DNA from 2 places in the Psychrobacillus sp. FJAT-21963 genome. Region 2 is predicted to be linked to the other one. Evidence: predicted binding sites of a transcription regulator. Region 2 holds the regulator's gene; the other holds the start of a gene.

Region 1 (15,566 bases), on a different contig from region 2:
CTTTTAGTCGTAAATGCATCTAATATTGAAAAAGATTTTGAATGGCTGAAGCAAAATGCATCTGGTGATGTAGAACTTGTCAATAAATCAGATGATTATGGACTGTTAGCGTTACAAGGACCACTCGCACAAAGTATTTTACAAAAGTTAACTTCCAAAAATCTAGAGGAAATTGGATTTTTCCGATTTGCAGATCATGTCGAAGTAGCTGGAAAATCGGTTCTTGTTTCTCGTACTGGTTATACAGGTGAGGATGGATTTGAACTCTATGCAGCTAGTACGGATCTTTCCGAATTATGGAGCAGCATTTTAAATGCTGGTAAAGAGGAAGGTTTACTTCCTTGTGGACTTGGAGCACGCGATACTTTACGTTTTGAAGCATGTCTTCCTTTATACGGGCAAGAGCTTTCAAAAGATATTACTCCATTAGAAGCTGGAATCGGATTTGTTGTGAAGCTCAAAAAAGAGCAAGACTTCAACGGTAAATCTGTACTAGTTGAACAAAAAGAGAATGGTGTACCGAGAAAAAGCGTTGGTATTGAAATGATTGATAAAGGAATTCCTCGTACAGGGTATCCAGTTTTCGCTGGTGAAAAACAAATTGGATTTGTAACTACTGGAACGCAATCTCCTACTCTTAAAAAGAATATTGGCCTTGCACTGATCGATGCCGACTTTACAGAAATCGGCACGCAATTAGAAGTTGAAATTAGAAATAAGCGTTTGAAAGCTGTCACAGTAGCTACGCCATTTTATAAAAAACAAAAATAATCGCAGAAAGAGGTTGTCCATTTGATAAAGCATCGTTATTTACCAATGACTGAACAAGATCAAAAGGAAATGCTAGATGTAATAGGCATTTCTTCCGTTGATGAATTGTTTGCAGACATTCCGGAGAAAGTGCGTTTTAAAGGTGAGTATAATATTAAACCTGCTAAAGCGGAGTCTGCTTTGTTAAAAGAATTATCTGTACTTGCTGATAAAAATGCACATAGTAAAAAGTATGCTTCCTTTCTTGGTGCAGGAGTTTATGATCATTTTAAACCGATAATCGTAGATCACGTTATTTCAAGATCTGAATTTTACACTGCTTATACACCTTATCAACCGGAGATCTCTCAAGGTGAACTACAAGCTATTTTTGAATTTCAAACAATGATCTGTGAGCTTACTGGAATGGATCTTGCAAACTCTTCTATGTATGACGGTGGTACTGCACTTGCGGAAGCTGGTAACTTGGCAGCTGGTCACACGCGTAGAAAAAAACTATTAGTTTCTGAAGCTGTTCACCCAGAGTATATTGATGTAGTAAAAATGTATGCAAAAGGTCAAAACGTTCAAGTTGTGACGATTCCTACTAATAATGGTGTAACTGATTTAGGGAAATTAGAAGAGTTAGTAGATGAAGAAACAGCAGCTGTTCTAGTCCAATATCCTAATTTCTTCGGTCAAATTGAAGATTTAGCAAAAGTGGAGCAACTAACACATGCTCAAAAAGCATTATTTGTTGTATCTGCAAATCCACTTGCTCTTGGAGCTTTAACTCCTCCAGGAAAGTTTGGTGCAGATATTACAGTTGGGGATGCTCAACCTTTTGGTATCTCAGAAGCATTTGGTGGACCTCATTGTGGTTTCTTTGCTGTATCTTCTAAGCTTATGCGTAAAGTTCCAGGACGTTTAGTAGGGGAAACAACAGATGAAGAAGGTCGACGTGGGTATGTTTTAACATTACAAGCTCGTGAACAACATATTCGTCGTGACAAGGCAACTTCAAATATCTGTTCAAACCAAGCGTTAAATGCACTTGCCGCATCAGTAGCAATGACTGCTCTTGGTAAAAAAGGTGTAAAAGAAATGGCAATTCAAAATATCACAAAGACTCATTATGCAAAACAAGCATTTGAAAAAGCTGGATTTGAAGTTCCTTTCCAAGGACCTCACTTCAATGAAATTGTAGTTAAAGTAAATGGATCTGTAGCAGATGCTAACAAAGCACTTCTTGAAAAAGGAATTATTGGAGGTTTCGACCTAGGTCGTGTTATCTCTGACCTTAAAAATCATGTATTAATTGCCGTTACAGAGCAACGTACAAAAGAAGAAATAGATGCACTCGTGCAAGAAATGGGGGCTCTTCATGCATAAGGATAATCAACCATTAGTTTTTGAAATTACAAAGGAAGGTAGAGTAGGATATAGTCTACCTGAGCTCGATGTTCCAGAAGTAGATATTAATTCTTTGTTGCCACAGGGCTTACTTCGTGAAGAAGAAGCGGAGCTACCAGAAGTATCAGAGCTTGATATTATGCGTCACTATACAGCTCTATCGAATCGTAACCATGGAGTAGATACTGGTTTCTATCCACTTGGATCTTGTACGATGAAGTACAATCCAAAAATTAATGAATCAGTAGCGCGTTTCCCAGGATTTGCAAATATTCACCCATTACAAGATGAGTCTACTGTTCAAGGCGCTATGGAATTAATGTATGATCTACAACAACATCTAGTTGAAATTACTGGAATGGATGAAGTAACACTACAACCAGCAGCTGGTGCCCATGGTGAATGGACTGCTTTAATGATGATTCGTGCATTCCATGAGGCAAATGGAGATACTCAGCGTACAAAAGTAATTGTTCCTGACTCTGCACATGGTACAAATCCAGCATCAGCTACAGTTGCAGGTTTTGAAACGATTACAGTAAAATCAGACGAAAATGGATTAGTAGATTTAGAGGATCTTCGTCGCGTTGCTGGTCCAGATACAGCAGCTCTAATGCTTACAAACCCGAATACGCTTGGTTTATTTGAAGAAAGTATTTTAGAATTAGCGGAAATCATTCATGGTGTAGGTGGAAAACTATACTATGATGGCGCTAACTTAAATGCAGTTATGTCTAAAGCACGCCCTGGAGATATGGGCTTTGACTGCGTTCATTTAAACTTGCATAAAACATTTACAGGTCCTCATGGTGGCGGTGGTCCAGGTTCAGGTCCGGTTGGAGTTAAAGCAGATCTAATTCCTTTCTTACCAAGCCCAGTTCTTGTAAAAGAAAATGATCAATATAAATTTGACTATAATCGTCCTCAAACAATTGGACGTGTGAAACCATTCTACGGGAACTTTGGAATTAACGTACGTGCATACACATACATTCGTTCAATGGGTCCAGATGGTCTAAAAGCTGTAACTGAATACGCAGTTCTAAATGCAAACTATATGATGAGACGTTTAGAAGCATATTTTGATTTACCATATAACCGCCATTGCAAGCACGAATTCGTACTTAGCGGTCGTCGTCAAAAGAAATTAGGTGTCCGTACACTCGATATGGCAAAACGTCTGCTTGACTTCGGATATCATCCACCAACAATCTACTTCCCATTAAATGTAGAAGAAGGTATGATGATCGAACCAACAGAAACAGAATCAAAAGAAACATTAGATGCTTTCTGTGATGCAATGATTCAAATTGCAAAAGAAGTAGAAGAAAATCCAGAAATCGTTCAACACGCACCACATACGACAGTAATCAATCGCTTAGACGAAACAAAAGCTGCTCGTCATCCAGTATTACGCTATACAAAAGCATAAAACTTGAAAAGAGATTCGAGATAATCGCATTTCGTAATTATAGACAAAAGGTATCAAGAGGATGTCCTCTCGATACCTTTTGTCATTTTATTGATTTTAATAGAAAAGCTGAGGATGTTATTTATATGAAGCCTTCAGTTGAAAATCAGCGATAATAGTATCTAAAATATGTTTAGATGAAAAAATCTTTAGGGAATCTATAGTTTTATGTCACAAAGGAGCGTTTCAATGTTTGATGTGCTTGTTTATTTAATTCTATAGATCTGTTTGGAGTTCATGGAGCCTTCACTAGTTTGAAAAGGAGGACGGTGACTCCAGCGGGAAGAGCGTGTCGGGTGAGACCCCGCAGGAGCTAACAAGGAACGAAGGCTAAGGACGCCTTGTCAAACGGAAGGCAATCTAAGTTCGCCGCGTTCTGCGGCAACGATTGCATGACCCACATCCTGTGGGCCTCAAGCCTTCATGACCAACATCCTGTCGGCCTGAGGAGGCTAACGGACCGCCCGCGGAAAGCGTCCGTCCGCAGTGAAAATCAAGGATACTAGTTAGCTTTATTTATTGTAAAAGAAAAACCATTGTACATGGAACTTTATTCACTTCTTCGATTCAAAACCCAATAGAATGTTCGTCATTCTCCCATTCTTTTTTCATAGATCTTTTATTTTGTTTTAACAACTCTTCAATACGCTCTTCATATGCCAGTTTCCCATCATAATGCCAATTTAATGCAACCGACATATACAATTCGTTAAGCTGGGACATAGATAACCCTTTTGAACGTTTCGCCATATCTGTAAATTGTTCGTCCGTAAAAATATGTCTAATATCTAACTTTCGTAAGTACTGCTCTCGAACTTTATCCGAAGGAGATGGTATCTCGTATGCACGGTCAAACCGACCTGCACGATTTATAAGCGCTGGATCTATTTTTTCCGGGTAGTTTGTCGTTCCGATGATAAATAACCCTTCTCGAGATTGAACACCGTCTAGCGTGTTTAAAAAAACGGATCTCGTATATTCAGGCATCGAATCAATATCTTCAATAACGAGAATTGCAGGAGCAAGTCTTGTCACGATACCAAATACTTCTTGAATAGAATGACTTCCAGTAAATTCGGTAATTTGCCAATAAACAACAGGTGCTTTCGTTGAGCCTGTGATGGACTTAACTAAAGTTGTTTTCCCATTCCCAGGACTGCCATATAGTAAAATTCCTCGTTTATAGGGTAGGCCATATTCTTTGAAAAAATGACCGTCCTCTTTGAAAAATTCATCAATAGAACGAAATATATCTTGCTTTATGCTATGTGTTAATAATACGTCCTCACGATTCACAACAGCTTGCTCGCCATAATTTCTTCGCTGGACTCCATTTTCTGTATCAACTAAATAAGTAATCGATTGCATAAGTAATTGTCTTAACTTTTCGTTGATTTCGTTTAAAAATAGTAATGCTTTTTCTGCTGACGTAGAAAAGAAACGATATTCCGGCCAACTATGACTAGAAGAATAGTTAAAAGACAATGTCATTCCTACATCATATTCTGGAAAGTAGATCAATTTATTTTCAAAGGTTTCCGTAATTTCTAAACCTGTGCCTAAATTTAATGTAGATTTACTCATAATTTTACCTAGAGGCTGTGTTTCGAAAATATAGCTCAGTTTTTCATAAGCTAATAAGTTCTTCTCCATCATTTCTAATAAGTTTGCATCAAGTTGAGATATTGTTTCTCCAATTGAAATATTTTTCCAATCGCCTTGTTTTCTTTCATTTAAGGCCCAAATGATCCTTTTTGAAACAAGCGCAAAGTCCTCATAATTAGGAAGAGTATTTCTAAAATCCTCGTGATGTGAAAATAACGTTTTCTCCTTCATTCCATACCTCCAGAAAATTTAGTGAGTGTTGAAATAAAAAAGGTTCCTCTAACGATAAGAAGAACCTTTATGTATTATTATTTAGATTTAATTTTACCTGTCCAAGTTTTAAATCCGCCTTGAAGTTGGTTTAATTGTGTATATCCTTTTTTCTTTAGGAACATTGCTGCACGTGCACTTCTTGCGCCGTTTTGATCATATAGATAAACTGGTTTATCTGGACGAATTTCTTTATAACGTTGACGAAGCTGTGTGGAAGGGATATTTCTTGCACCAAGAATATGACCTGATTCAAACTCCTTAGGTTCTCTCACATCAATTAATTGTGCCTTACGATAGCCTTCGATAAATTGTTCCTGATTAAGGTTTGTAACGGTCTTCTTTAAACGGAGAGCTTGGATACCAGCATAAACTAGTAAAACAATAATTACTACAAGTAGAGTGTATAAAATATTTAACACGGTCTTTCCCCTTTCTATGTTTCCATATTCATTATAAAAGATTCACTAGATACAATTCAATCTATTTGATAAAATGAATAAGGTTGTTAGGGGGAAGATTTGATGGAAAAGAAAAAATGGTACTTTATTAATTCTGGACCTTGTAGTCCATCTTATAACATGGCGCTTGATGAGGCTTTGCTAGATTGGCACAGTGAAGGGCTGATTCCACCAGTAATTCGTTTTTATGAATGGAATCCAGCGACTCTATCGATCGGTTATTTTCAATCTGTTGAAAAAGAAATAGATTTAGATGCAGTAAATCGTTTAGGTCTGGGGTTTGTTCGTAGACCTACTGGGGGAAGAGGAGTACTACATGAGCATGAACTAACATATAGCGTGATTGTGACTGAAAGTTATCCTGATATGCCAGCAACCGTGACAGAAGCTTATCGTGTGATAAGTGAAGGGTTATTGCTTGGATTTCAAAATCTAGGTTTAGATGCATACTTTTCTATTCCAGACACAGAAGAGAAAAAGCAAAATCTAAAGAAGCCTAAAACTGCTGTCTGCTTTGATTCGCCAAGTTGGTATGAATTAGTAGTAGAAGGAAAGAAAGTTGCAGGAAGTGCCCAAACACGTCAAAAAGGTGTTATTTTACAGCATGGTGCAATCTTATTAGATCTGGATGAAGATAAACTTATCCAGACGTTTAAATTTTCTTCTGAAGCGCTACGTGAGAGAGTAAAAGCAAGTTTATCTAAAAAAGCTGTGGCCATCAACAAAATTAGTCAAAATCCTGTAACAATCGACGAGTGCAAAAAAGCATTCAAAAAAGGATTTGAAGATGCGTTGCAGATTGAATTAGTAGAATTTGCCCTATCAGAAGAACAAGAATTATACGTAAATGCGCTTGAAAAAAAGCGTTATGATAATAATCAATGGAATTTTAAAAAATAAAATTTATTTTTTTAGGAAATAAGTCCATTGACCATTGCTACATATGACTTTTGAAGAAATTCATATATTTGCAAAAAAACACAACATATAGTATGGTTTAAAAATAACCATACACCATATATGGTGTGTTTTATTTTTAAATAAAAGGGAGGCAATATGATGGTATTAGCATCTCAGAACAATAATGCAACCATTAACATTGATCAGTTAAACAAAGACATTCAACTATTTCCACAAGTACATCCAATTACAGAAGACATGAAATTGACGCACAAAGGTGTTTCCCGACTAGTAATGATTGACCGTTATTCATTTAAAGATACGGAAAAGAAAACGCTAAAAGCAGGAGATTTTGTCGTTCTTACTGTAAAAGCTGACCCGAAATTTCCTGCACGCGGCTTAGGTCATATCGTTTCAATCGACCAATCGACAAAAACTGCAGAAGTGCTTATTGAAGAAGACTATAGAAGTGCAATTGATGATCAAGATGAACTTGAATCAGGAATTGTAAAACGTTCTCTTAATGTTATTGAGAAACCGTTGGAAGTGTATTATGAGCAAATTGCCAAACGCAATGCTACTGGACTTGCTTCTGTTGAAAAAACAGAGGAAAAACGCAAGGAATGGTTTGAGAAGTTCTACCAACAATTAGTTTCTTTAAAATTTATTCCAGCTGGACGAGTTCTTTATGGAGCGGGTACAGGTACAGACGTAACTTACTTTAACTGCTACGTAATGCCATTTGTTCCCGATTCACGCGAGGGAATCAGTGACCATCGTAAGCAAGTGATGGAAATTATGAGTCGTGGTGGTGGTGTTGGAACGAACGGTTCGACGCTTCGCCCGCGTAATACATTAGCTAGAGGTGTAAATGGTAAATCTTCTGGTTCGGTATCATGGCTAGATGATATTGCTAAACTAACCCACTTAGTTGAGCAAGGTGGTTCACGAAGAGGAGCACAAATGATAATGCTTGCTGACTGGCACCCGGATATTGCGGAATTTATCATTTCTAAAATGCAAAACCCTCGAATTCTTCGTTTTTTAATTGAAAATACGAATGATGAGACGATTAAACAATTAGCTAAGGACAAGCTTAAATTTACCCCTTTATCCAATCAAGAAGAAGCAATGTACCAGGGAATAGTAAATTATAAAGCGATTCCTGGATTAGGTGGCTTCAGCGATGATATCATTCGTGAAGCAGAAACAAAACTTCGTGATGGTGGTAATTTTACTGTTCACAATCCTGAATTTTTAACAGGTGCAAATATTTCTGTTACGTTGACAGATGACTTTATGAAAGCTGTCGAAGAAGATGCAGACTTCGAACTACGTTTCCCAGCGATTGAAACCTATTCTCCAGAAGAGATGGTATTTTATAACAAACATTGGCATGAAGTTGGAGATGTTCGTGAATGGGAGAAAATGGGTTATGCTGTTCGAACATATCGCACTGTAAAAGCAAAAGAGTTATGGAATTTAATTAATATTTGTGCTACTTATTCTGCAGAGCCAGGTATTTTCTTTATAGATAATGCGAATGAAAAAACGAATGCAAAAGCATATGGACAAAAAGTAGTTGCTACGAATCCATGTGGGGAACAGCCGCTTGCTCCATATTCAGTTTGTAACCTTGCAGCTGTTAATTTAGCTCAATTTGCTAACAAGGAAACTAAAACGGTTAACTTTGAAGCTCTAAAAGAAACAGTGAGTGTTGGAGTTCGTATGCAGGATAATGTAATAGATGCAACTCCATATTTCTTAGAAGAAAATAAAGTACAAGCTTTAGGTGAAAGACGCGTAGGTCTTGGAGTTATGGGATTAGCAGATCTTTTAATCTACTGCGAAAAAGAGTACGGATCTGAGGAAGGAAATATTCTCGTTGACGAGGTATTTAAAACGATTGCAATTGCTGCTTATGAAACTTCAGCGAACTTAGCAATTGAACGAGGAAGCTTCCCATTTTTAACTGCAGAAACAGAAGAAGAAACAAATCGTCTACGTAAAGCATTTACAGAGACTGGTTTTATGCAATCTATGCCAGAGGAAATCAGAAATTCTATCGTTGAAAATGGAATTAGAAACTCACATCTACTAACAGTTGCTCCAACAGGATCTACTGGAACTATGGTAGGAGTCTCTACTGGTTTAGAACCTTATTATTCTTTCACATATTATAGAAGTGGACGTTTAGGAAAGTTCATTGAAGTAAAAGCGGATATCGTTCAAGAGTACTTGCAAGCTAACAATGATGCAGATGAAAACAACTTACCTGAATGGTTTGTTACTGCAATGGAGTTAGCGCCAGAAGCTCATGCGGATGTTCAATGTATTATTCAACGCTGGATTGATAGTTCAATCTCTAAAACAGTTAATGCACCAAGAGGCTATACGGTTGAACAAGTAGAAGGTGTATATGAACGTCTATACCGTGGCGGAGCTAAAGGTGGAACTGTTTATGTTGATGGAAGTCGAGATTCTCAGGTTCTAACATTGAAAGCAGAAGAAAATACGCTTGACGATCAAAGACAAGAAGAAAAAGTATTTGAAAAACGACCAATCGTTTTAATTGATACGATTCAGGATTTGCGTTCAACAAATGTTACAATCGGTTCTGAAGTTGGTAATACTTGTCCAGTTTGCCGAAAAGGAACTGTGGAAGAAATGGGCGGATGTAACACATGTACAAATTGTAATGCGCAATTAAAGTGCGGATTATAAAATAAATGCGCAAAAAAACATATGCTCGAGAGTAACTCCTCGGTATGTGTTTTTTTGTTTTTTTAGAAGTTTTATTCCTTTTTGTTTAATATTCATCTTTCAGCATCAAACTGAAGCAAAAAGGAGAGATGATTATGAAAGAAAAGGGATTATCGATTAGTACTAGTTTTGTAGCTGCATTAATTTGCACTTTATTGCTTAAAGTGATCGATTTGTTTCATTGGATCAAGTGGAGTCCAATTGGTTATGCAGACAAATTACAAATGTTCGAATCAGTCCGTCCTCTAGGGAAATGGGTCATTCTTTTTATTGTAGTATGGTTTATTTGTTTTGTATTTTATTATATAAGTCTGATTTTTATTAAAATTCCTGCCTCTATTACTAGCTTGGCACTTGGAATCATTTTTGCAATTATTATGGAATGGATATTTTTAGATAAGGATACGCTTGCGAAAACAATTAAACATTTGTCGATTCCATTTATTTGTATCGTTGTAATGTTAGTAAGGTTTATGATGGAATCTGCTATTTTTCATGCACAGGATAATCCTCTTAGTAAATGAAAAATTTACCCGCGTCTCTTCCTATGATAAAATAAAGTGAAGATATAAATAGAAAATGAGATGGGGTATAATGATGAAACTTGAGAAGTTACGTGCTGCTTTAGAAGAACAAGGTGTGGATGCTTTACTGATTACAAACGGTTATAGCAGACGTTATATGACTGGTTTTACTGGTACAGCTGGTGTAGCAATTGTGTCTAAAAACGATGCAGTATTCATTACAGATTTTCGTTACACAGAGCAAGCGGCTAGTCAGATAAAGGACTACCGTATTGTACAGCATACAAAAACTTTAATAGAAGAAGTTGCTAACCAAGTTACAGAAATGGGCATTAATTCTATTGGATTTGAAAAAGACGATTTAACGTATAGTGGCTATGAATTGTATAAACAAGCTATCCAAGCAGATTTAGTACCACTTTCAGGACTAGTGGAAAAAATTCGCTTGATTAAGACTGAGGAAGAGATTAGTATTATAAAGTCGGCTTGTCGTATTGCGGATGAGGCTTTTAACCATATTGTTACATACATAAAACCGGGGATGACAGAGCTTGAAGTGTCAAATGAGCTTGAATTCTTCATGAGAAAACTTGGTGCCTCGTCTTCATCTTTTGATACGATCGTTGCTTCTGGTGTAAGATCTGCACTTCCTCATGGCGTAGCAACTAGCAAAGTCATTGAAGTAGGGGACTTTGTGACACTTGACTTCGGTGCACTTTATAATGGGTATATTTCAGATACGACTCGAACAATTGCTGTTGGGGAACCGAGTGACCAATTAAAAGAGATTTATCAAGTAGTTTTAGATGCACAATTACTTGCATTGGAAAAAATAAAACCAGGAATGACAGGTAAAGAAGCAGACGCAATTGCACGTGATTATATTGCTTCAAAAGGATATGGTGAAGCATTTGGTCACTCTTTAGGTCACGGAATTGGGCTTGAAGTACATGAAGGTCCAGGGCTTTCTTTCCGATCTGATATTACACTAGAACCAGGGATGATTATTACAATTGAGCCGGGAATTTACTTACCGAATATCGGTGGAGTTCGTATAGAGGACGATGCAATTGTAACTGAAAATGGTCTAGAAAAACTTACGCATTCGACAAAAGAATTACTCATTTTATCTTAATATTTGGAGGAAAAATAATGATTTCTGTAAATGATTTTAAAACAGGTTTAACAATAGTAGTAGATGGAGTTCTTTATCGTGTACTGGATTTCCAACACGTTAAACCAGGTAAAGGAGCAGCGTTTGTTCGCTCTAAACTTAGAAACCTTAGAAATGGTTCAGTAAATGAGAAAACTTTCCGTGCTGGTGAAAAAGTAGAGAAAGCTCAAATTGATAACAGAAAAATGCAATATCTATATGCAAGTGGAGATCAACACATTTTCATGGATACAGATTCTTATGAGCAACTTGAATTAAACGAAACACAAATCGAATACGAATTAAAATACTTACGTGAAAACATGGAAATTCATATTATTCAGTACCAAGGAGAAACACTTGGAGTGGAATTACCAAAATCAGTTGAACTGGAAGTGACTGAAACTGAACCTGGTATTAAAGGGGATACTTCTGGCGGTGGTTCTAAAACTGCAACTCTTGAAACTGGTTTAGTTGTAACTGTTCCACTTTTCATCAATGTTGGAGATCGACTAATTATCAACACAGATGAAGGATCATACGTATCAAGAGCTTAATTTAAAAATAGTTATATAGTTTAATTTCATTAGAAAGTTATTTAAAGATGTGGCTTTTCATGAAAAAGAGGCAGTTAGAATGATTTTTATTCTAACTGCCTCTTTTTGCTGCATCATATTATTTTATTAGAGTTTCTTCTTATATCCTATGTAATCATCTGAGGATTGGAGAGGATGGCGGCGACTCCAGCGGGAAAAGCGGGACAGTCGAGACCCTGGACTGAGCGGAGCGAGGGAAGCGGCTCGGCCCCGCCCGCGGAAAGCGTCCGCCAGGAGCGGAAATCAAATGTACTGTGAAAGAAAAAATTTAAGGAACTCAAATTCTTCAAATTTGTCTACAAACTAAAGAGTCACGCAAAAGCGTGACTCTTTTTCATATTTGAAGAACTTGTATCATATGCTGAAGATATGGAAGGGGGAGGCATTGTGGAACTTCACGATGTACTTCGAGTTGCTGGTATAGGGTTATTAATTGCTATACTTCATTTGTTTTTTGAATCAACCGGAAAAAAAGAGTTTGCCTTTTTTTTATTTTTTGTAGGATATATTTATATGACCATTGAGCTGCTTCGTTTACTGAGGGTATTTTTTTATGAAATATCCACATTCCTTGAATGGCTTATTATGTCGAGTTAGCAAATGATAGTATACATAACGATTATAATCGCATTCATTTTGCTGCAATTTATTGATGAAACTTATCCACGACTTCACTCTATTATTTATACAATTTTTATATTTTTATTCTTAACATACTTATTAATGACTTATATTATCCCTAATACAAATCAATTTATCTCCGTTATACCAACTAATCTCTTACCAGTATTTAAGCTACTTATGTTCTCTGTCATTCTTTTAATAGTTTCTCAAATAATTGAGGAACTTTTGACGGATTATGAGTATACAAGCCTTGCAACTATACTAACTTTTACAACAAAAGCAATATTGCTACTTGCCTGGCTCGATCATATGAAACAATTTTACTCTAAATTCTTTTCCATAATGGGACTACTCTCTTGAAGGAATGAATCAAAATGGATGAAATGCTCACGAATTTGCTACTCCCAGTAAAAGAAGTCATTCAAACATTTACGTATATCCTGCTATTTGGTTTTATTTTTCTTTGCTTAGAATGGCTCATTCCAAAGAGCAAAAGATTGTTAAAGTTATTATTTATTTATCTTATTTGCTTCTTATGTTTAGAACCTGCTTATCGAACGCTAGAAATGATTCAAACCCTTACTAGCCAGTTAGTTACACTTTTTTTAGGAATGTATCCAGTACTAACCGCAGGTATTGCTGTTTCTGGTGGAGCGTTGCTAGTAACTTTATGGAATCCAGCGGTAGTATTCTTTTCAACGTTTACAGCATTTATGGCAGAGAAAGTATTGATACCATCAATTATGGCTGCATTTCTTCTAGATTTGATCAGTCGAATACATCCAGCAACCTCTTTTTCAAAACTGTCAGATCTCATTAGGATGACATTAATTGGTATTACGTCAGTAATCCTTGTATTATATAGCTTCTTCATAACAGTCAATGGTGTGATTACATGGACGGTAGGAGGAGCGGTTAATGAATCTGTTAAACGATTAATACAAAACTCTATCCCATTTGTAGGGTCCTTATTAACTGAAAGTATTAGCACGATGAAAACGTATTCTTCATCTGCCTCGGTTATAACTGGAAATTCATTACTAATCTCCGTATTAGTTTTAGTTTCGATTCCAACGATTCAAACAATTTTAATAGCTTTTTTATATAGACTATTAGCTGCAATTTTGGAACCGTTTTTAGATTCAGGGATAAGTGGGCTTCTAGATGATATTGGAAGAACACTTTTTGTACTATCTATTATTTCGGTATTGATTGCTTTTGCGTTCTTTTTCACGATTATATTAACGATGCTCTTTGCAAAACTATTAGTTAGTGGGAAAGGATAACTCTCATCATTCAAACAATTTTATTTGGCATATTAATCATTGTCGTGATTGGGGAGCTTATTTCAATTCTATTAGAACATGTAGATAAAGAGAAATCGAGCTTTATAGTAAAAATTGCGATAATATTTTGGATTCTGTCTAATCTCTTCATATAAATAGTTTTTGATGCATAAAGTATTATATCCATAATGAAAAGAAGGGTGAAGCACTATCACACTTAAACAAAAACCCACTTTTCGTTTTGTTGTTATAGGAGGAGCAGTACTTTTCATAAGTCTACTTTTTTCAGGTCTTCTCAATATGGATAATGTTAGTAAAACAGAAACGAATGTAGAAGAACTTCAAACACCAGATGAGTTAGCTTCTGTTCTTGAAAGAATTAGAGGCGTTGGTCGTGTAGCTGTTTATTATCATTATTCAAATGGATCTGAGGAAGCTACGGAGAGTGATGTATCATTTTTCCAATGGACAAGTGACAGCAAAAGGGACAAGGAGGAGCTAATTGGAGTATTAGTTGTGGCGGAAGGAGCGAGCGATAAACGCATTCAAAACAAGCTTGTAATAACACTTTCATCTGTTTTACAAATATCCCCACATAGAATTGTGATTGAAGAAATGGAATTGGAGGAATAATAACATGAATGTAAAAAAGAGATCTATTTGGTTTTTAACTTTAATTAGTTTAGTAGCTGTTATTACTGTTTTTTATGTAACAGATCGACCATCGCCATTCGATGGAATAGCATTATTCTCAAATGATACAATAGAAGATGTAGACCTAGTTGAAACTTCTTCCACAAACGAACAATCATTTACTTCAAGTAGCAATGCCTTTGAAGAAATGAGAATGGAAGTTCAAGGGAAAAGAAGTCAACTTCGTGAGCAATTAACGACTAAAGTAGGTAGTAACGATTTCACTGCAGAAGAAAAAGATGAAGCATATAACCAAATTGAAGAATTAGTGAAAATAGATTCAACAGAGGCAATGCTGGAGCTAATTATCAAATCATTAGGTTACGATGATGCGCTAGTAAGAATTGAAAATGAATCTGTATTAATAGATGTTGTGTCAAATGAGCAGTCCTCTCAAAAAGCGGATGAGATCATTTATGCTGTAAAAAGAGAGTGGCCACAAGCTTATAAGGTAGAAGTTAAGTTTGACGGTCAATAACATATATTATAGGTTCTGTCAAAAAAAGTGCCATACTGGCGCTTTTTTTTATTATTTCCTAAGATTTATCCTCTAGCTATTTAAAATTATCATAAAAACGTCTAAAATGAGAAGAGTAAGTATAATTATGTATACAAAAGGGAGACAGGTAAAATGAAAATCCAAGAAATAAGAGAAATTATTAAATTAATTGATCAGTCCACACTAGATGAATTTTTATATGAATCAGAAGGAACTAAAATCAAATTAAAAAAGAATGATAAAGGTTCTGTAACTTCTACTGGATTCGCATTAGAAAGTTCTGTAGTTTCAGAACAACCTATAGTAGTGGAAGAAAAACAAGTACAGGTAAGTGAAACTCCTAAAGAAAAAGTGGAGGAAAAAGTGGAAGAAGTTGTAGAAGAAACTTCATTACATAAAATCACATCACCTATGGTAGGTACTTTCTATCAATCCTCATCTCCTGATGCTGCAGCATACGTTCAAGTTGGAACGAAGATTTCAACTGATTCTGTTGTGTGCATTGTAGAAGCAATGAAGTTATTCAATGAAATAGAAGCAGAAGTAAATGGAGAAGTG
Region 2 (15,566 bases):
AACTCTTGGTCAATTGATTTGGAATGGGGGTTTCAAATCAACTTGGAGGCGAAAAAATGAAAAGAGTATTAGTCGTTGATGATGAAAGTTCAATCGTAACATTATTAAAATATAATTTAGAAGAAGCTGGTTTTGAAGTAATTACAGCGATGGATGGCTTAGAGGGCTTAAATCTTGCATTGAATGAACATCCTGATGTTATTGTGTTAGACTGGATGCTACCATATAAGGATGGTATGGAAATCTGTAAAGAGCTTCGCATCAGTAAAATACAAACACCTATAATCATGCTAACAGCAAAAGATGAAGAATTTGATAAAGTTCTTGGTTTAGAATTAGGTGCTGACGACTATATGACAAAACCTTTTAGTCCAAGAGAAGTTACCGCACGAGTAAAAGCGATGATTCGACGCTCAGGTATGGCTAGCGATGCAGCTAATACAGAACCTAAACATACTGAGGAATCATATGTTTTTGGTCCTCTACAAGTATTTCCTGAGCGATTTGAGGTTTTATTAAGCAATGAACCAATTGAATTCACACCGAAAGAATTTGAGCTACTTGTTTATTTAATTGAAAACAAAAATAGAGTCTTAACTCGAGATCAACTTTTAAGTGCAGTATGGAATTATGATTTTGCTGGGGATACTCGAATTGTAGATGTTCATATTAGTCACTTAAGAGACAAAATTGAAGAAAATAGTAGAAAGCCGATTTATATTAAAACAATAAGAGGTCTTGGGTATAAATTTGAGGAGCCAAAGACTAAATGAAAACCTATCAATCACGAATTTTGAGAACTTATTCTATATTAATTGGGGTAATCTTAGCTGGACTAGGCATCGTTCTTGGTCAGCTTTTTCCTATTTTCGTGGACCATTCTGCAAATAAGATAGTGGACTCAAAAATAGAGTCTGTTTCAACTTTTTTAGAAACGACAGAACTTTCAAAAGATGAACAAGTGAAAATTAATCAGTTAATTTCTTCTGAGCTCAAAGGGGAGAACTTAGTTGAGGAGCAATCGCTTTGGTTATTTTTGTTCTTTACTTTACTAGCAGCGTTTCTTATTGCATTATTTCTTGGAGCTAGTATATTTAGAAAATATGCTCAACCGATTGAACATTTGACAGAGACAGCTATGGAACTTGCCCGAGGAAACTATCGGATTAGAGCATTCGAAGATGACTTTTCAGGTATGTCGAAATTAAGTAATTCTCTCAATATTCTCGCACGTAATTTACATGATATTTCTGTTATGCGGGAAACAGAAAAAGAGCGTTTAAAAACGTTAATAGAAAATATGGGCAGTGCATTAATTATGATTGATCGAAATGGATTAATTACGATAGTTAATCGCTCATTTCTACAACAATTACAAATTTCCTTAGATAATGTAGATGGAAAGCTTTTTCGTAAAATTGGCTTGCCTGAAAAAATAGAAGAGTTTATAGATAAGCTTTTTCTGACAGAGTCTTCGAGTCGTGAACAAATTCAAATCAAGCGTGATCTTCATACTTATTACATGGATGCATATGGTGCACCAGTTATAGGAGAACACGGTAGATGGCTTGGAATAGTCGTTGTTATGCACGATATTACTGAGCTTATTAAATTGGAACAAATCCGCAAAGATTTTGTTGCCAATGTTTCACATGAATTAAAGACACCTGTTACATCTATAAAAGGATTCTCAGAAACTCTATTATTTGGAGCTTACAAAAACGAAGAAACATTACTTTCTTTTCTAGAAATTATCCATAAAGAAAGTAATCGATTACAAATGTTAATTAACGATTTACTGGATTTATCTAAAGTAGAGCAAGTTGGGTATGAAATATCCTTAAAGAAAGTCAGGCTAACAGATATTTTAGAGCGTGGTCTTGAAATGACCGCACACTTAGTAGAAGAAAAAGATATGAAACTAGAAACGACGGTAGATGATTCTGTCCATGTTTTAGGGGATATGAATCGTCTCATACAAATAATGATGAATTTACTTGCAAATGGGATTACGTATTCTCCAGAGAATACTACGGTTCGTGTAAATATATTCAAAAATGAACAGTATGGAATCTTTCAAATACAAGATGAAGGCATAGGTATAAGCAAGTCAGAGATAAATAGAATCTTTGAACGTTTTTACCGTGTGGATCGAGCTCGAAGTAGAAATTCGGGGGGGACAGGTCTAGGGCTAGCAATAGTTAAACATCTCGTGGAAGCACACCATGGATTAATAAAAGTAGAAAGTGAAGTAGGAAAAGGTACAACATTTACTGTATATATTCCTATTGCTAAAAGTTAACGGAGGTTTTTATGAACAATCAACCCTTTATTCCAATTATTATCGGCACAGACATAAATGCATATAACATGGCGATTTCCTTTCATGAAGAATACAATATAAAGCCAATTTTAGTTGGTAAGGAAGAAATGTCATTTACAAAGTGGAGTAATATTATTGAACATACTGAAATTCACTCTAATCTTTGGGACAAATCAGCGTTTGTCGCAGTTTTAACTCAAGTTGCTGAAAAGTATAATACACCTGGAAAACAATTGCTTCTCATTGGAACGAACGATTTCTATGTGCGATTGATTATTGAACATGCAGATGCATTGAAAAAGATGTATGTCTTTAACTACATGTCAGAAGAACTGATGAATAATCTACTTGTTAAGTCCAACTTTTATAAGCTTTGTGAAGAACATGGTATTGATTCTCCAAAAACATATTATTATTCATGTTTGAAAAAGGAAGCTTTCACAGAAGAAGTATTATTCCCTTTAATTATCAAACCAAGTAATGGAGTTCAATATTACAAGAACAAATTCGAGGGACAACAAAAGGTATATAGAGTTGAAAATAGAGAAGAGCTTAACACTGTAATTAACCAAGTTAATGCTAGTGGATATGAAGAGGATCTAATTATTCAGGATTATATTCCTGGAGATGATACTTATATGTGGGATTCCGTTATTTATATTAGTTCGAATGGGAAAGCTCAATTAAGTACATTTGCACAAGTTGTTTTACAAGAACATACAGTTACTGCAATTGGTAACTATACAGCTCTTATTACAAGATATAACGAGGAAATAATGAATAAATTGCAATACTTCTTAGAAGCTGTTGGTTATGTTGGGTTTGCAAACTTTGATCTAAAATATGATGAGCGAGATGGTAAGTTTAAGGTATTTGAAGTGAATATTAGACAAGGCCGTTCCAGCTATTATACTACAGCTCTGGGACATAATATGGCTCGCTATTTTGTTGATGACGTCATCTATAAAAAGGAAAAGCCTCTAACATTATTAAATGAGCATTATTTATTTACAGTTGTACCTAAAATAGTTCTGAGAAAATTTGTAGAGAATAAAGAAATTAAACAAGAAGTAGAGCAACTTATAAGAGAAGGGAAATGGGGGAATCCATTATTTTATAAGAAAGATACCCATTTAACACGAAAACTATTTCTAATTGCTCGACAGTTTAATTATTATAAAAAGTATAAAAATAATAATTGGTGAATGAAAATTTACAGTATATTCACAATGTATTTACAATCGTCTGCTACATTTAAATAGACCCCTTTTCCAAATGATTTACCTAAAAAAGCTAGCCTAGTGCTAGCTTTTTTACTGTCTAAATAAGTATTAACATAGCTACTAAATAATTTAGAATGCGAGGGTTGTGACCTTATTCATGCCACTCGCATATTTTGAGAATTGTGTAGGGACGTAACGTATAGGGAGAACTACCCTTTTGTTTATTTATTTTTGAAACCTATTACACTGTTGTTCCGTAAATGAGTTATACATAGAAAGGGGAAAAGATATGAGCACAAAGAGATTAATTTCTATTATCCTAGTTTCATTCATTGGAATCATTTTATTATCTGCTATTTTTACGTCTTGGTATACCGTAGATGAATCAGAACAAGCAATCGTTATAACATTTGGTGAAGCAAGCGACCCTATTACAGAATCAGGTCTAAAATTTAAGATGCCTTGGCCTATTCAAAAAGTTGAAAAGTTATCAAAAGAAACTTTTAGTCTTCAATTTGGTTATAAGCAGACACCGGATGGAGAGGTAACATCTTTTGATAAAGATACTAAAATGATTACAGGGGATGACAATATCGTGCTAACTGATTTAGTCGTTCAATGGAAAATCACTGATCCAAAAGCTTATTTATTCAACTCAGAAAGTCCACAAGATCTTTTACATGACGCAACTTCGGCCTCCATTCGTTCCGTTATTGGTAACTCTAAAATTGATGATGCTTTAACTTCAGGAAAAGCACAAATTGAGGCGGATACGATAGAATTACTTGGTTCATTAATCGATAAGTATGATATAGGTATCACCGTATTAACAGTGAAGCTACAAGATGTGGAGCTTCCAAATGCCGAAGTTCGTTCAGCGTTTACTGCTGTAACAGATGCCGAAGAAACAAAAAACACAAAGGTGAACCAAGCGGAAAAATATGAAAACCAACAAATGAGTGAAGCTGTCGGGGAAAAGGATGCAATTATCTCCAATGCAAATGGTTATAAAACTGCTCGTATCGAGCAAGCACTCGGAGATGTGGCATTATTCGATAAGTTATATGCAGAATACCAAAACAACAAAGAGATTACGAAGCAACGACTTGTAATGGAGACATTAGAAGCGGTTCTACCAAATGCAAAAATTTATATTATGAACGATGAAGGCGGTACGATGAAGTACTTACCACTTCAATCGTTAGAGTCAACTAAACAAATAACCCCTCCACCAGCAACTGATACGGAAACAAAAACAGAAGAAGGGAGCGGACAATAATGGCAGACAATAATAATCCATTTGCAAATTTAGAAGCAAAATTTAAAGCGATGGAAAATAAACCAAAGAAAGAAAAAGCGCCAAAGAAAGAAAAGACACCGATAGATTTTAAAAAGCATATGAAATCTTTTATCGCTATTTTCATCATGTTTGTCGTTTTTGTCATTGCTCTTGCAAATATTTATGTTGTGAAGGAAGGCGAATATAAAGTAATTCGTCAATTTGGTGAAATAAAAGACGTAAAAGATACACCAGGATTGCATATGAAAATACCATTTATCCAAAGTGTAACAACTATCCCTAGATATCAAATGAACTATAAACTTTCAGAGGCAGAGATCAACACAAAAGATAAGCGCAGAATCATAATAGATAATTACGCTGTATGGCGAGTAGTCAATGCAAAAGAAATGATAACAAGCGCAGGTAGCTTAGTAAATGCAGGTTCTCGTATGGAAGAGTTTATATACTCCGTAGTACGTTCAGAGCTTGGACAATTAGAGTATAGTGAAATCATCAATGATGAAAATTCATCTCGAGGCAGCTTAAATGACCGAATTACTACACAGGTGAATGAATTACTTAAAAAAGATAAATATGGTATTGAAGTAGTCGATGTCCGTATTAAACGTACTGATCTACCACAAGAAAATGAGCAATCCGTATATAATGAAATGATTTCGGAGAGACAAAGTATCGCACAAAAGTTTTTATCAACTGGGGACGCTGATAAACGACGTATTGAAGCGGAAACAGATCGTGAAGTAAGAGTGATGCTAGCAACTGCAAAAAAAGAAGCGGCAATTATTCAAGCTGAAGGTGAAGCAGAAGCAGCGAAAATATACAACCAATCATTCTCAAAAGATCCTGAGTTCTATTCGCTTTATAGAACATTAGAATCCTACAAAAAAACAATTGGAGAAGATACGATGATTATCATTCCATCTGATTCTCCTTATGCTAAAATTCTCTCTGGATATTTAGAGTAGTATGAATCGTCATTCCCCTTACTCACGTGGTAAGATATAGGGAATGACGGTTTTATTTATCTTATTTGAGCAAAACACCTGCTGAATATCGGAGTACCCTGGCAAATACCGCCATGTCCTACGTCAGAGCCTAGCGACAAACATCCTCTTTGCCTAAAGTATCTTGCGGATGTCAGTAGTTTAAGCAAGCTCAAAGCATAATTCTAGAATCGAATAAGTCAAGGTGATTTTGATTCGCTGGCAGCTTCAGGCTGCTCACTTATTACATATTTGAAGGAGTGAACTTAATGTCATCCGAAAAAGTTCTTTTATTAGATGGAAATAGTCTCGCATACCGAGCGTTTTTTGCACTACCTTTATTATCGAATGAACATGGAATTCATACAAATGCAGTTTATGGTTTTACATTAATGCTACAAAAAATTATGGAAGAAGAAAGTCCGACTCATATGCTAGTTGCATTTGACGCTGGGAAAACAACTTTCAGACACTCCACTTTTGGAGAATATAAAGGTGGAAGACAAAAAACTCCACCAGAACTTTCCGAGCAATTCCCATATGTTCGTAAGCTAATTGATGCATATGGAATTAAAAGATATGAGCTTGAAATGTACGAAGCAGATGATATCATTGGTACTCTTTGTAAGCAAGCGGAAGAGAAGGGACAACAAGTAATTGTTGTTTCAGGAGATAAAGATTTAACTCAACTTGCTACAGAAAATACAACGGTCTATATTACTCGAAAGGGTATTACGGATATTGAAAAATATACACCGGCGCATGTTGAAGATAAATATGGTTTAACTCCTCTGCAAATCATCGATATGAAAGGTCTGATGGGGGATGCATCGGATAATATACCTGGTGTACCTGGTGTAGGTGAAAAGACCGCAATTAAATTATTAAAAGAGCATGGTTCTGTTGAAAATTTATATCAAGCATTAGATACTGTAAGCGGTGCGAAGCTGAAAGAAAAACTAATGGCAAACGAAGAACAAGCAAAAATGAGCAAAGTTCTTGCTACTATTGAAACAAACGCCCCTATCGAAGTATCGGTAGATGATTTAACATACAGCGGTGCGAATATGGATGAGGTTACTTCTATATGGAAGGAGTTATCATTTAAAACACTATTAGAAAAATCAGAGCATGTTACGGAAGAACAAACGGCTTCGGAAGTGACTTTTGAGATTTTAGATGAAATAAATGCTTCTATTCTAAAAGATAAAATGGCCATTCATCTAGAAATGTTTAATGAGCAATACCATACAAGTGAGTTGCTAGGCATTGCTCTTTATGATGGAGAACAATCGTATTTTGTTACTGGATCTGTCGCGTTTGAATCGGCTGGTTTTTGTAAATGGTTGGAGGATGAATCGAGGATAAAATATTTAGTAGATTCAAAAGCAACACAAGCTGTTAGCCGCAAACATAATGTAAGTTTACTTGGAGCAGATTTTGATTTAGTTCTTGCCGCGTATATTGTTAATCCCTCTATTTCTTCTGATGATGTATCAACAATGGCTAAAGAATTTGGCAATTATGATGTGCTCACAGATGAAAATGTATATGGAAAAGGAGCAAAGAAAGCTACTCCTCCATTGGACAAGCTTGCAGAACATGCAATTAGAAAGGCTCAGGCTGTATGGAAGCTAAAGCCTATATTAGAAAAGAAGTTAGAAGAAAATGAGCAATATGCTTTGTATAAAGATATTGAATTGCCGTTAGCATCGATATTAGGAACCATGGAATCGGATGGTGTAAAAGTTGATGTTCATGTTTTAAAAGAAATGGGAATTGATTTGAATCAAAAACTGCGAGCTATCGAAAAAGAAATTTATACTTTAGCTGGACAAGAGTTTAATATTAATTCCCCGAAACAATTAGGCGTTATTTTATTTGAAAAAATAGGGTTAACACCTTTAAAGAAAACTAAAACAGGATATTCAACTGCAGCTGATGTACTTGAAAAGCTAGAAGGTGAACACGAGATTATCTCCCATATTCTAAACTACCGTCAATTAGGGAAGCTTCAGTCTACCTATATTGAGGGATTGACAAAAGAGATACACGGGGAAGATCAGAAAATTCATACACGATACCAACAAGCATTAACTTCTACAGGACGTTTAAGCTCGATAAATCCAAATCTTCAGAATATCCCTATACGATTAGAAGAAGGAAGAAAGATTAGAAAAGCATTTGTTCCTTCCCAACCAGATTGGATTATGTTCGCAGCAGATTATTCCCAAATAGAACTTCGAGTACTTGCTCATATGTGTGAAGATGAAAAATTAGTGGATGCATTTAATCATGATCTGGATATCCACACAAAAACTGCGATGGATGTTTTCCATGTAGGAATAGATGAAGTCACATCAGATATGCGTCGTGCTGCTAAAGCGGTTAATTTTGGAATTGTATATGGCATCAGCGATTATGGTTTATCACAAAGCTTAAATATTACTCGAAAAGAAGCTGCTACTTTTATAGACCAATACTTAAACAGCTTCCCAGGGGTAAAAGATTATATGGATGATATTGTACGCGAAGCAAAACAAACTGGTTATGTAACGACAATTCTAAAACGAAGAAGATACTTACCGGATATCACAAGTTCTAATTTCAACCTTCGCAGTTTTGCGGAGAGAACTGCTATGAATACACCGATCCAAGGAAGTGCGGCAGATATTATTAAAAAAGCAATGATTGATATGGCTAAACGCCTAAAGGATGAAAATCTGCAAACGAAAATGTTATTGCAAGTACACGATGAACTTATTTTTGAAGCACCTAAAGAAGAAATTGCTATACTTGAAAAAATTGTACCTGAAGTAATGGAGGGAGCTATCAAGTTGATTGTTCCATTAAAAGTAGAATATGCTTATGGCTCATCTTGGTACGATACGAAGTAAGGAGTTTTGAAATGCCAGAATTACCAGAAGTAGAAGGACTTGTACGTTCACTTAAGCCAATTGTTACTGGCAAAACAATTGAATCGGTAGAAGTTTCAAAAACTATTATTGATTCTAAAGCAAATGGAAAAGAAGCTATCTTGAAAGGGTTAGATGTAGAATCCTTTCGAGAAGCTCTGCCTCATATGAAGATAGAGCGAATTGATAGACGTTCAAAATATATTTATTTTCATCTACAAAAAGATGGGACTCCATATTTACTCGTTTCTCATCTTGGTATGTCTGGGGCTTGGTTTTATGTAAAGGGCTTACATGAAATTTTGGAGGATAAATTCAAACGGCATATACATGTCATCTTGCATTTTAGTGAGGGTGACATGCTTGTATATGCAGATATTCGTCGCTTTGGAGAACTTCGATTTTTGAATAGCGTTGAAGATTATCCTCCTTTATTATTAATGGCACCTGAGCCTTTTGATCAAAACGCTTTAGATCATTACTTAGAAATGAGCATATTGCCAAAGTATGAAAATAAACCGATAAAAGAATTTATTATGGATGGTCATGTTGTTTCTGGGTGTGGAAATATATACGCTACAGAAGCATTATTTCGTATGCGAATTCATCCTGGGCGTAAAGTAAAAAGAATTAGTAAAGAGCGTAAGATACAATTATTTAATGAAATCGTCATCGTTCTTTTAGATAGCATTGAAAATGGGGGCAGCAGCATTTCTGACTATCGTCAGATTAATGGAGAGTCAGGTAAAATGCAGAATCGGTTGCAAATGTATGCGAAAAAGACTTGTCCATTATGTAATGCAAAAACTCTACAGAAAACGATTGGCGGAAGAACTTCTACTTATTGTGGAAAATGTCAGAAATAAGGGAGGAAGCAAATGATTATTGGGCTGACTGGTAGTATTGCTAGCGGAAAAAGTACCGTTTCCAACATGTTGAAAGAATTAGGTTATCCTATTGTTGATGCTGACTTAGTTGCTAGGGTTGTAGTTGAAAAGGGAACGATGACGCTAGAAACGATCAAAGTAGCATTTGGAGAAGAAGTTTTATCGGAAGATGGAACGCTGAATCGAGAAAAATTAGGTACTATCATTTTTTCATCACCACAAAAAAGAAAGCAATTAAATGATATTATGCATCCGGCTATCCGTGAAGAAATGCTTCGACAAAAAAATGTTTTACTGGAAGAAGGTTTTGACACAATTGTCATGGATATCCCCTTATTATTTGAAAGTAAGCTTCAGTCCTATGTAGATAAAATTTTAGTTGTAACTGTAACAGAAGAAACGCAGTTGAAGAGACTAATGGCTCGTAATAATTACTCTTTAGAAGAAGCTAAAGCAAGAATTCAATCACAGTTACCACTATCGATTAAAGAACAAGGTGCAGATGCTGTCATCTATAACAATGGAACAATAGAATATACTAAAGAGCAATTACTCAAAATATTGTCAATTTGGAAAGACTAGTAGTCGGAAAATAAAAAATATTGCGGGTTTCTTTTGCAAGGCTACACAATTGTGAAAATGTGTTATACTAATTCATGGTTATAAAATAAAAAGTATCACATAGTTACAGGAGGATTTTTTTATGACAGCTTCAATCGCAATAAACGGATTTGGACGTATTGGTAGAATGGTGTTCCGCCAAGCAATTGTACAAGAAGACATTAATGTTGTAGCAATTAATGTGAGATACCCATTAGAAACTTTAGCGCATTTAATTAAATATGATTCTACTCATGGAACTTTCGAGGGAGAAATAAGTATTGATAATGATGCACTAATAGTTAATGGAAAGCGAGTTCAAATCGTAAATGATCGTGATCCAGCTAACTTACCTTGGGGTAAATTAAATGTTGATATCGTGATTGAATCAACTGGAAAATTTAATGACGGGGAAAAAGCTGCCGCTCACTTAGAAGCTGGAGCAAAAAAAGTTATTATTACAGCACCTGCCAAAAATGAAGATGTGACGATTGTTATCGGTGTAAATGATGACAAATTAGATGTAGCTAAACATAATATTATTTCGAATGCTAGTTGTACAACAAATTGCTTGGCACCGGTAGCGAAAGTATTAAATGATACATTTGGAATCGAAAATGGTTTAATGACTACTGTACATTCTTATACAAATGATCAAAACAATTTAGATAATCCTCATAAAGATTTACGTCGTGCACGTGCTTGTGCACAATCCATCATTCCTACTTCTACTGGAGCAGCAAAAGCGCTTACTATCGTGCTTCCTGAATTAGAAGGTAAAATGCATGGAATGGCTTTGCGTGTACCAACGCCAAACGTTTCTTTAGTAGATTTAGTAGTAGATTTACAGAAAGATGTTACTGCAGAGGAAGTAAATGCTGCATTTGTAAAAGCATCTGAAGGATCAATGAAAGGTATTCTAGGAGTAACAATGGAACCTTTAGTTTCAATTGATTTTAATACAACAACAAATTCAACAACTATTGATGGTTTAACAACAATGGTAATTGGAAATCGTAAAGTAAAAGTACTTGCTTGGTATGATAACGAGTGGGGCTATTCGGCACGTGTTGTTGATTTAACAAAAAAAGTTGCTTCATCTCTTTAATCTCTTTCCTCTTTCAAAGTTTTTTGAAAGAGGATTTTTTTTTCTTGCTAATTTGAATAAAACATCCTATAATGAGAATCGTGTACTTCACGTGCACCGACTACTTAAAGGGTTAGGACCTCTTAGGACTAACTTTCCCCCGTGGTAGTCAACTTTGAAAATTTTTAAAACTAAATTTTATCAAAGGGGGAAACGGACATTGGAAACAATGGGACGTCACATTATTGCAGAACTATGGGAGTGCGATTTCGACAAACTTAACGATATGCCATTTATTGAGCAAACATTTGTTGATGCAGCACTTAAGTCTGGTGCGGAAATCAGAGAAGTTGCATTTCACAAATTTGCGCCACAAGGTGTAAGTGGAGTCGTTATTATTTCCGAATCACATCTAACTATTCACAGCTTTCCAGAGCATGGTTATGCGAGCATTGATGTGTATACATGTGGTGATTTAGATCCATCGATTGCAGCTAACTATATTGCAGATGCTCTTAATGCTGGAATACGCGAAACGATTGAAATGCCCCGTGGAATGGGTCCAGTAAATGTACCTAAGCCACGTTTGACAGTTCAAGCATAATAGACTTTAGGCTAAATGAGTTAGCAGAGGAAGAGATTCCTCTGCTTTTTCGATTTTAGGGAAGAATATTGTTATAATAGATACATAAATTTTCGTAACTAATTAGGAGAGATCAATATGAGATGTCCAGCTTGTCAGTTTAATGGCACGAAAGTTGTCGATTCTCGTCCTGTAGATGACAATAAAGCCATTAGACGAAGAAGAGAATGTGAAGACTGTGGATTCCGTTTTACTACATTTGAAAAAGTAGAAGAAACTCCACTAATTGTAGTGAAAAAAGATGGTTCGCGTGAAGAGTTTAGTCGCGAAAAAGTATTGCGTGGATTAATTCGTGCTTGTGAAAAAAGACCAGTAGCATTAGATCAGTTAGAAGAAATTGTGTTTTCGATTGAAAAAGAATTAAGAAGAACAGGAAATTCTGAAGTAAAATCAGAAGCAGTTGGAGAAAAAGTAATGGACAAACTCTCAGAGGTTGACGAAGTTGCTTATGTTCGATTTGCTTCGGTTTATCGTCAGTTTAAAGATTTAAATGTTTTTATAGATGAACTCAAAGAAATTCTAAAGAAAAATCCGTCATTATAGGAAACAACAAGAGAGAGTAGGTAGGAATGTCGATGTTATATAAGGAGCTACAGCCAGCAGACATGTATATGATTCGCTTGCCATATTCTTTCTCTGATTATGAACGTCAATTATTAACGTTATTGTATCAACCATTAATTGGTGCAGAAGGAATAAGCCTGTATCTTACTTTGTGGGCTGATGGAGAGCTTAAAAGTGAGGAACAATGGCAGCATTATCAGCTTATGAACTTACTTGGGGTATCAATAGGTAAAATATTTCAGGCAAGAATCGCTTTAGAAGCTATTGGATTACTTCGCTCATGGCAAAAGACCGAAAATGATACACGAATTTTTTATTATGAACTTGCTGCTCCATTAGATGCAGAATCGTTTCTAAAGGATCCTTTGTTGTCTATGTTTCTATTAAACAAAATAGGGGAAAAAGCATATAAGCGACTAAGAAGTCGCTTCATTCAAACTCCTAATTGGAATGATGGCTTCAAAGACGTTTCACGTACCTTTATGGATGTATTTAAACCGTCTACAAAAACAGTCCAACCTGTCCCTTATAATGATGCATTTGAATCAAAGAGTAGGAATTCTGCATTGCCTTTTTACTTTGAAGAGTTTGACTTTACTTTGCTTCAAGACGGTTTATCAGAGCAACTTGTTCCGAAATCAGCCTTAACTATTGAAGCAAAACAGGTAATAGCTAAGTTAGCTTTTTTATATAATCTCGGTCCAATTGAAATGCAAAAAGTGGTGATTCTAGCATTAGATGACGATTTGCACTTATCAGATGCAAGATTGAAAAAAGCGTGTGCAGACTATTATAAGTTGACCGTATCAAAGAAAGCTCCTGTTATTCAAAATATAGCTAAGGCTAAAAAAAGTGTAAGTGAAAATAGTAAGCCATTAACTAAAGAGGAAGAACTTATTCATTATTTAGAAACAACTTCACCAGTTACTGTGTTAAAAGATATTGCAAATGGGAAGGAACCTATTCTTGCGGATGTTCAATTAGCGAACCATTTAGTGTCTCATTACAATATGCCTGTAGGAGTAGTAAATGTTTTATTGCAATATGTATTACTTAGAACAGATATGAAATTAACTAAAAACTACGCGGAAAAAATAGCATCTCATTGGATGAGAAAAGATGTCAAAACGGCAAAAGAGGCAATGGAGTTAGCTAGAAATGAACATGAACAATATTTAAAATGGAAGAATGAAGGTTCTAAACAAAAATCCTATTCGAAAAAACCGACCAGAGAAGAAAAGGTACCAGATTGGTTTTATAAAAAAGATGGCGAAACAAAGCAATCGGGAACTGCAACAAACAATATTCAAAACATTGATGAAGAGCGAAAAAAGCTATTAGCTGAATTAGGCGTAACGAAAAGGTAGGTGACATTATGGAACGAATTAATGAAACATTAAAAAGGGTTATTACACCAGAATTTACTTCGAGACTCGATGAAATGAAACAAGAGGTGCTTGAGGATCCAGGCGTTCAACTATTCCTTGAAGAAAATGCTGCTCATATTTCGAAGCAAATGGTAGACCGAAGCTTAAGTAAGTTATATGAATATAAGTCACAATCTCATGATTGTGGTGCATGCCAATCTCTTGAATTGTGTACGAATTACATGAAAGGCTATGAACCAAGGCTTGTATTGGATCGGAATCTGATTGATCTTGAATATGTTCGATGCAAGCGAGGAGTAATTGAGGATGAACGAAAAAAAGTAACATCCATGATTAATAGTATTCATATGCCGAAAGAGGTAATGGAGTCTAACTTGGCAGGTGTTGACTTAGAGGATGGTAGTAGAGTAGTAGCAGTTCGAGCTGCTAAAAACTTTTTAAATGAATGGGAGCAAACTTCTACATTACCGAAAAAGGGACTGTATATTCATGGACAATTCGGTGTAGGTAAATCTTATTTACTTGGAGCACTTGCAAATGAATTGGCAGCCAGACATATCCATTCGGTAGTTGTTTACGTTCCAGAGTTTTTCCGTGAAATGAAGCAAGCAATTCAAGATAATTCTCTTGCAGAAAAAATTGAATTCGTAAAACGTGCGCCTGTTTTAATGCTAGATGATATTGGAGCAGAGACAATGACTAGTTGGACGAGGGATGAAATATTAGGGACAATTCTACATTACCGAATGTCCGAACAGCTCCCAACTTTTATGACATCCAATTTTAATTATGACGAATTGGAACATCATTTATCCTTCACGCAGCGAGGAGAAAAAGAGGTCGTCAAAGCTGGACGAATTATGGAAAGAATCCGAGCGCTTACGAATCCAATTCCACTTCAGGGAAAGAATTGGCGAGAAGAAAAATAGCTACTTGCAAATGATTTTTGAGTGGCGTATAATCATTCACATAAGAATAAAGAAATGCGTAGAAGAGGACAACAATCAGTTTGTACGACTTTATAGAGAGAGAAGCCAAGGCTGCAAGCTTCTTAAGTATCGGCAATCGATTTACCACCTCCGAGCAGTAGTTGTGAATTTAACAGCAATTACCGGTGACCGGCCCGTTAGCCGATGCAGAGCTTCGTCTATTTACAGATTTAATAGACAGAAGAAGGGTGGAACCACGATAGTACCTCGTCCCTTTATAGGGACGGGGTTTTTTTGTTGTTTTCCGGTAATAAATGCATACGCTTTACCTAAATAAAAGGAGTGTTCAAAATGGCAGAAGTTATTAAGTTGAAATTTCCAGATGGAGCAGTAAAAGAATTTCCGATTTCTACAACAACAGAAGAAATCGCTCAATCCATTAGCCCAGGCTTACGTAAAAAAGCACTTGCAGGAAAGTTAAGTGGAAAGTTAGTGGATTTAAAAACTCCTATAACAGAAGATGGAGAAATCGCGATTATTACACCTGAATCAGATGAAGCACTAGAAATCTTACGACATAGTACAGCTCATTTACTTGCTCAGGCAGTGAAACGTTTGTTTAAAGATGTGAAACTTGGAATAGGTCCAGTTATCGAAAATGGATTCTATTACGATATTGATTCGCCAGAACCAATAACTGCAGAAGATTTAGTGTTAATTG

The links. The regulator NrdR, encoded in region 2, represses ribonucleotide reductase genes. The targets are predictions, from matches to a motif close to AACACNATATATNGTGTT.
Region 1: a site for NrdR is predicted at 6,948-6,965, ahead of AN959_RS14690 (vitamin B12-dependent ribonucleotide reductase). Genes of this name have one in related genera too.

The regions. Positions count from the first base shown of each region.
Region 1 covers NZ_LJIY01000006.1:214,080-229,645, forward strand. Annotated here, with positions in the region: gene gcvT (glycine cleavage system aminomethyltransferase GcvT) at 1-771, shown strand, start outside; gene gcvPA (aminomethyl-transferring glycine dehydrogenase subunit GcvPA) at 796-2,142, shown strand; gene gcvPB (aminomethyl-transferring glycine dehydrogenase subunit GcvPB) at 2,135-3,595, shown strand; gene AN959_RS14675 (ATP-binding protein) at 4,202-5,470, opposite strand; gene AN959_RS14680 (rhodanese-like domain-containing protein) at 5,548-5,922, opposite strand; gene AN959_RS14685 (biotin/lipoate A/B protein ligase family protein) at 6,034-6,870, shown strand; gene AN959_RS14690 (vitamin B12-dependent ribonucleotide reductase) at 7,030-9,594, shown strand; gene AN959_RS14695 (hypothetical protein) at 9,729-10,157, shown strand; gene AN959_RS14700 (Xaa-Pro peptidase family protein) at 10,228-11,292, shown strand; gene efp (elongation factor P) at 11,310-11,867, shown strand; gene AN959_RS14710 (SpoIIIAC/SpoIIIAD family protein) at 12,294-12,503, shown strand; gene AN959_RS14715 (hypothetical protein) at 12,507-12,890, shown strand; gene AN959_RS14720 (hypothetical protein) at 12,905-13,816, shown strand; gene AN959_RS14725 (hypothetical protein) at 14,117-14,449, shown strand; gene AN959_RS14730 (SpoIIIAH-like family protein) at 14,454-14,987, shown strand; gene accB (acetyl-CoA carboxylase biotin carboxyl carrier protein) at 15,141-15,566, shown strand, end outside.
Region 2 covers NZ_LJIY01000014.1:126,692-142,257, forward strand. Annotated here, with positions in the region: gene AN959_RS18835 (MaoC/PaaZ C-terminal domain-containing protein) at 1-17, shown strand, start outside; gene AN959_RS18840 (response regulator transcription factor) at 57-773, shown strand; gene pnpS (two-component system histidine kinase PnpS) at 770-2,302, shown strand; gene AN959_RS18850 (carboxylate--amine ligase) at 2,314-3,528, shown strand; gene hflK (FtsH protease activity modulator HflK) at 3,836-4,825, shown strand; gene hflC (protease modulator HflC) at 4,825-5,814, shown strand; gene polA (DNA polymerase I) at 6,102-8,729, shown strand; gene mutM (bifunctional DNA-formamidopyrimidine glycosylase/DNA-(apurinic or apyrimidinic site) lyase) at 8,741-9,613, shown strand; gene coaE (dephospho-CoA kinase) at 9,626-10,216, shown strand; gene AN959_RS18880 (glyceraldehyde-3-phosphate dehydrogenase) at 10,338-11,342, shown strand; gene speD (adenosylmethionine decarboxylase) at 11,542-11,925, shown strand; gene nrdR (transcriptional regulator NrdR) at 12,043-12,507, shown strand; gene AN959_RS18895 (replication initiation and membrane attachment family protein) at 12,534-13,895, shown strand; gene dnaI (primosomal protein DnaI) at 13,904-14,845, shown strand; gene thrS (threonine--tRNA ligase) at 15,197-15,566, shown strand, end outside.